2 regions of the Micromonospora sp. NPDC023814 genome follow, and region 1 is predicted to be linked to the other one. Evidence: riboswitches for the same ligand, from Rfam matches in the RefSeq annotation. Region 1 holds a riboswitch; the other holds the start of a gene.
What was found. Region 1 has a riboswitch for S-adenosylmethionine ahead of thrC (threonine synthase). Riboswitches for the same ligand answer to the same signal wherever they lie in the genome.

Region 1 (3,401 bases):
GGCGATCGCGTCGAGGGTCTTGAGCCCCTCGCCGGTGTTGAAGACGACGGTCTCCGCGGTCGGGTCGAGCCGGCCGGACTCGACCAGCTTGCGCAGCACCGCCACCGTCACCCCGCCGGCGGTCTCGGCGAACACGCCGGTGGTGCGGGCCAGCAGCCGGATGCCAGCGCGGATCTCGTCGTCGTCGACGTACTCCATCCAGCCCCCGGTGCGGCGCACCGCCTCCAACGCGTAGAGGCCGGCGGCCGGGTCGCCGATGTTCAGCGACTTGGCGATGCCCGTCGGCTTGACCGGGGTGATCGTGTCGGTGTCGGCGTGCAGGGCGGCGGCGATCGGGTTGCAGCCGGCCGACTGGGCGCCGAAGACTTTCCAGCCGCCGGCCGGCGGCTCGACCAGCCCGATCTCGACCAGCTCGGCGAACGCCTTGTCGATCTTGGTGAGCAGCTCCCCGGAGGCCATCGGGATGACCACCTGGGCCGGGATCCGCCAGCCGAGCTGCTCGGCCACCTCGTAGCCGAGCGTCTTCGACCCCTCGGCGTAGTAGGGGCGGACGTTGACGTTGACGAACGCGGTGTCCTCGAACTCGTCCGTCTCCACCAGCTCGCCGCAGAGCCGGTTCACGTCGTCGTACGAGCCGTCGACGGCGACCAGTTCGCCGCCGTAGACGGCGGTCGTGACGACCTTGCCCTGCTCCAGGTCGCCGGGGATGAAGACCACCGACGGCGCCCCGGCCCGGGCGGCGTGCGCGGCGACCGAGTTGGCCAGGTTGCCGGTGGAGGCGCAGGCGTAGCGGCTGAAGCCGAGCGCCCGGGCGGCGGTCAACGCGACCGAGACCACCCGGTCCTTGAACGAGTGGGTCGGGTTGCCGCTGTCGTCCTTGACCCAGAGCGGGGCGGTGATGCCCAGCTCGGCCGCGAGGTGCGGGGCGGCGACCAGCGGGGTGAAGCCCGGGTCGAGGGTGACCCTGGTCGCCGGGTCCTGGCCGGCGGGCAGCAGCGCCGCGTACCGCCAGATGTTCTGCGGGCCGGCCTCGATCTGCTCCCGGGTGACCGTCGCCAGCGCGGCGGCGTCGTAGTCGACCTCCAGCGGGCCGAAACACTCGTAGCAGGCGTGCTGGGCGGCGAGCGGGTAGCGGGCCGAACAGGCGCGGCAGACCAGGGCGCGGGCGGGGCTGGCGGTGGTGTCGATGCCGGAGACGGCGAACGTCGACGTCATGTCGAGGGTCCTCTCATCTTTCCCCGCATCGCACCCTGCGGCGGGGACGGAATTGGCACCTGCCCCGCCGGTCGCTCTGCGGTGAGCGCGCGGGGTGGTTGCCGGGGCGTCGTCGGGCCGTATCCCTCAGCCCCTCTGGATGAGGTATGCAGTTGTGCCGCCGAGTCTACGGGCAACAGCCTGCCCTGCCGAGCGGGGTTCCCACGCTGTGAGCGGCCCCGCTACCGGGTCACCCACGGCGACCGGGTCGGCGACCGCCACCGGGTCGGGTGAGCGCCGCGCCCGAGCGTGCGTCGGGCACGTCGGCACCACGCCTCCACGAGGCCCGTCGAGCGCCTCCACGGGACCTGTCGAGCTGCCCCGTCCGTGGGACCACCCGGGCACCCGCACCGGGGCCCGGCGCCGGCGACGGAGGTGACCGCTACCGCTGGCGCTCGCGGACGTGACCCGCGGCCGGGCTGGCGTCGACCCGTTACGGTGCGGGGGCTCATCGACGGAAAGGGATCGCACGATGCGTCGCAAGCTCGTCCCGGTGGTGGCGCTCTCCATGGCCTGCCTGCTGGTCGTCACCTCCGCCTGCTCCACGGGCAGCCGGAAGAAGCGCAACCGGTCCTCCGACCGGCCGGCCGGCGCCTCGACGAAGAAGGACCTCGACATCGACGAGGCGACGACCCGGGCGACTCCGACCCCCCGCCGCACGCCCCGGCCGGCCGACCAGCTCACCTGCGCGGAGCTGCGCGACGCCGAGGTGGGGAGCAGGAAGGTCCGCTACAACGGGTACGCCGACCCGATCCCCCTCGCCGGCGGCCGCTGGTCGGGCGAGGACGGCGCGACCGTCGAGCTGCAGAAGCCCTGCGCGATCGGCGACCTCGACGGTGACGGGGCGGCCGACGCGGTCGGCGCGGTCATGCTCAACGGCGGCGGCAGCGGCAGCTTCTTCACCCTCGCCGTCTGGCGCAACGTCGACGGCGACCCGGCCTACCAGGCGCAGACCGACCTCGGCGACCGCACCCCGGTGTCGAGCGTCAGCGTGCGCGACGGCAGGGCGACGGTGGTCTACCTGACCCGGACGCCGGACAGCGCGATGGCCGAGCTGAACATCCGGCGCACCGCCGTCTACCAGCTCAGGGGCACGTCACTGACCGAGCTGAGCCACACCGACGCCCCGTACCGCCCCTGACGCCCCCGCCGCTGGCCCCCGCGGCCGGTCGCACAGACGGGGCAGGTCGACAGCGGCGATCCCGGTGCAGGTGGTCAACGGGGCCGCAGGAATCACCTCGGGCTTCGACGACCCACCCCGGCCGCTGACCCTGCAACCCGGCGAGCGGGTCGGTGCCGCTGCTATGAGACGACGTCCTTGCGGGTGAACCGCCAGAAGGCGAGGCCCCAGAACAGCGTCGTGTAGCTGATCGCCGAGATGGCGCCGCGTACCACGTCGTCGGTCTGCACCGGCGTCGACAGCAGCCCCAGCCAGGCGGTGCTGTAGTGAGTCGGCAGGAACGCGCGCAGCGCGCCGAGCGCGGTGATCTGGTCGAGGATGCTGGAGAGGATCCACAGCAGCACCGCGCCGCCGACCGCGCCGAGCGCCGCGTCCGTCACCACCGACAGCAGGAACGCCAGGCCGGCCACCACCAGGAGTACGACCGCCAGGTAGCCGAGCACCCCCAGCAGCCGCAGCAGCCCCTCCCCCGGTTCGAGCTGGGCGGCGACGGTGCTGCGCAGCGGCTCCCAGCCGTAGCGCAGCGTGCCGATCAGCAGGGCGGTGCCGGCGAGCAGCAGCAGCGCCAGGGCCGAGTAGGCGAGCGCGACGAGCAGCTTCACCGTCAGCAGGCGGGCCCGGGGCACCGGTATCGCCAGCAGGTAGCGCAGGCTGCCCCAGCTCGCCTCGCTGGCCACCGTGTCCCCGAAGAACAGCGCCACCACCACGACCAGCAGGAACGACGCCGAGACGAAGATGGTGAACAGGGTGAAGTTCAGCCCGCCCGAGGTGGCGAACTCGACCAGGCTGCCGAACTCCCCACGCCCGTTGTCGTCGTCGTCGCCCGTGTCGAACTGGAAGGCGATCAGGATGATCAGCGGCAGCAGCACCATGAACCCGAGCGCGAGCTGCGTACGCCGCCGGGATGCCTGCCGCCGGAACTCGGCGCCGAACGGCAGGGTGGCCGACGGCCGGTAACCCGCCGCCG
Region 2 (3,401 bases), on a different contig from region 1:
ACGCTCAACCTGGTCGGCGGGACGCCCCCGGACTGCACCGGCACGAACGGCACCGACGTCAGCATCGGCGACAACACCACGGTGGAAAGCTCGATCACCATCAGCGGCTGCTCCGGCAACGCCTCCGCCACCAGCACCGTCGCCGTGAACATCGTCCACACCTACATCGGTGACCTCGTCGTCAGCCTCGTCGCCCCCGACGGCACCGCCTACACCCTGCACAACCGCAGCGGCGGCTCGACCGACAACATCAACCAGACCTACACCGTCAACCTCTCCTCCGAGGCCCGTAACGGCACCTGGAAGCTGCGGGTGCAGGACGCCGCCTCCGGCGACACCGGCTACCTCAACACCTGGACGCTGACGCTCTAGCGGCAACGGCGTCACCAGCGCACCCCCACACCGGGGCCCCGGCTGAAGCTCCAGTCGGGGCCCCGACATCCGTTGCCGACCCGCACCCGGCGTGGCCTTCGCCGGTGCCGAGGGCTCGCCCTTCCGGTCAGGGTCCTCGTCAGCCGGGCCAACGGGTCCGGATTGGACCTGGTCGCCGCGCGGGCCAGCCTTCCTACGATGACCGTCGACGCCTCGGACACCGCCGGGAGGACCTCATGCCGGAGCGTTTCGCCGACCTGTCCACGCCGCTGATCGCCGACGCCTGCGTACGGCTGGGCGTGCCGCCGCGCGCGGCGCCGGCCGGGATCCGGGCGGTCGTCCCCGGCCACCGCCTCGCCGGGCGGGTGCTGCCGGTGCGCCACCACGGCAGCGTCGACGTGTTCCTGGAGGCGTACGCGGGCGCGGCCCCTGGGGACGTGCTGGTGATCGACAACGGCGGCCGGACGGACGAGGCGTGCGTCGGCGACCTGGCGGTGCTGGAGGGGGCCGCGGCCGGCGTCGCCGGCGTCGTGGTGTGGGGCCTGCACCGGGACACGCCCGAGCTGGTGGAGATCGGCCTGCCCGTGTTCAGCTACGGCAGCCTGCCGGTGGGCCCGGACCGCCTCGACGAGCGGGAGCCGGAGACGCTCGCCAGCGCCCGGATCGGGCCGCACCTGGTGAGTGCCGACGATCTTGTCATCGCCGACGACGACGGGGTGCTCTTCGTCCCCGCCGCGAACGCCGGGGAGGTGTTGGCGGCGGCGCAGCGGATCCGGGGCGTCGAGCGGGTCCAGGCGCAGCGCATCCGCGCCGGCGAGACGCTGCGCGAGCAGACCGGGTTCGCCGACTACCTCGCCCACCGCGCCACGGACCCCGGCCACACCTTCCGGCAGCACCTGCGGCGCGTGGGCGGCGCGATCGAGGAGTGACCGCCCGGGACCGAGCCCGCCGGTTCGGCCCCGGGTTCGGCGTGGGTTCGCCACCGGGCTGGGCGTCGGGGTCGGCCTCGGTTCGCCGCCGGTCGCCGCCTGGCCCGGCATCGTCTCCGTTCGCGCCGGGCGGCACCACGTGAGGGTGGTCATAGCGGCTGGACGCACCACCACGGGGGGCTGCTAGCCTCGTCGGCAGGTCATGAGCGCCAGCGTCAAGCCCCGGCTCGCTGGCCGGCAACCCTCGTCCGCGCAGGGGTGCCCCGGGTGAAGACCAGGCACCGGAGCAGCTTCGGTGCAAGCGTGGCCTGGTTCCCAGGTCAGCAACGACCGAGGAGAGCCATGTCCTTCCGCATCTGCGTACCGACGGTCCCCGCCGCGGCCCCGACGCCGCCGTTGACCCGGCGCCGCCACGTCGACATGATGCGGGTCTGCAGCGCCTCGTGTCGCCCCGGCGACCCGCGCTAGCCACGCACCAGACCCCCTTCCCAGGACCACCCCAGCGGTACGCCCACCGGGCGCACCGCCGGCGACGCACGCCCGTGCCCGCCGTCGGAGACCCCTTTCGGAGACACCTGTGCGATTCCTTCCCGCCCTCACCCGCGCCGCCGCCCTCGGCGTCGCTGCCGTCCTCGCCGCCACCGCCCTGACCGCCTGCGGCGACGACGCGACCGAGGCGACCGACAACCCGTACAACCTGCTCCAGCCGGGTGTGCTGCGCACCGGCACGCTCACGGACGCCCCGCCGAACGTCTACCTCAAGGACGGCAAGTTCACCGGCTTCGACAACGACCTGCTCACCGCGGTCGCCGCGAGGGTCGGCCTGAAGGTCGAGTTCGTCGGGACGGACTTCTCCGCGCTGCTCTCGCAGGTCAACAACCGCAAGTTCGACGTCGGAAGCTCCTCGATCACCATCACCGAGGCCCGCAAGAAGACCGTCGACTTCGGCAACGGCTACGATTTCGGCCACTTCGGGCTCGACGTGCCGGCCAATTCGTCGATCACCGGTTTCGACCAGCTCGCCGGCAAGCGGGTCGTGGTCGTGCAGGGCACCGTCCAGGACGACTACGCCACCGGCGAGGGTCTCGACCCGGTCCGGGTGCCCGACTACAACGGCGCGATCAACCAGCTCAAGGCCGGCACCGCCGACGCCTGGATCGCCCCCGCCGAGATCGGCGACAAGTCGGCCGCCGACAGCAACGGCAAGATCAAGGTGGCGGGGAAGCTGCTCAGCCCGGCCCCGACGGCGTACGCGTTCGCCAAGGGCAACGACAAGCTGCGCGAGGCGCTGAACAAGGGCCTCGACGAGGTGATCGCCGACGGCACGTGGAGCCGCCTGCAGGCCCAGTACTACCCGGGCCGCCCGATCCCCGCCGACTTCAAGCCGGGCAGCGGCACCGTCCCGGTGCCGTCGGCCTCGGCCGCCTCCTGACACCTACGGACGACGAGCGAGCGGGACGGTAGGAGAACACGATGGATCCGTTGAGCACCCTGTGGGAGACCTTCTTCGACTGGGACTCCATGCGCGAGGCGCTGCCCGAGATGCTGACGGTCGGGCTGCCCAACACGCTGATCCTCGCGATCTCCGCCGCCCTGCTCGGCTCGGTGCTGGGCATGGGGCTGGCCGTCGCCGGCATCTCGCGTACCCGATGGTTGCGCTGGCCGGCGCGGGTCTACACCGACGTGTTCCGCGGCCTGCCGGCCGCGGCGACCATCCTGCTCATCGGCGTCGGTCTGGCGCCGCTGGGCATGGAGGTGTGGGGCCCCAACCCGTATCCCCTGGGCATCCTGGCGCTGTCGCTGATCGCGGCGGCCTACATCGGCGAGATCTTCCGCTCCGGCATCCAGTCGGTGGAGGCCGCCCAGTTGGAGGGGGCCCGGGCGCTGGGCCTGTCCTGGGGCGAGGCGATGCGCCTGGTGATCGTGCCGCAGGGCATCCGCCGGGTGCTGCCGGCCTGGGTGAACCAGCTGATCGCGCTGATCAAGGACTCGAGCCTGGTCTACTTCCTCGGCCTGCTGGCCAGCCAGCGGGAGCTGTTCCGGATCGGGCAGGACTACGCGGCGAACACCGGCAACCAGTCGGCGCTGCTGCTGGCCGGC

Region 2: it holds a riboswitch for S-adenosylmethionine, as region 1 does, so the genes downstream of both, AB0G14_RS24790 (ABC transporter substrate-binding protein) here and thrC (threonine synthase) in region 1, are expected to answer to the same signal.

The regions. Positions count from the first base shown of each region.
Region 1 is NZ_JBFAAF010000016.1:41,117-44,517, reverse strand. Features, by position in the region: gene thrC (threonine synthase) at 1-1,215, opposite strand, end outside; SAM riboswitch class I at 1,226-1,361, opposite strand; gene AB0G14_RS11580 (hypothetical protein) at 1,727-2,395, shown strand; gene AB0G14_RS11575 (ABC transporter permease subunit) at 2,557-3,401, opposite strand, start outside.
Region 2 is NZ_JBFAAF010000053.1:26,516-29,916, reverse strand. Features, by position in the region: gene AB0G14_RS24800 (S8 family peptidase) at 1-372, shown strand, start outside; gene AB0G14_RS24795 (hypothetical protein) at 609-1,301, shown strand; SAM riboswitch class IV at 1,500-1,611, shown strand; gene AB0G14_RS24790 (ABC transporter substrate-binding protein) at 1,879-2,733, shown strand; gene AB0G14_RS24785 (amino acid ABC transporter permease) at 2,775-3,401, shown strand, end outside.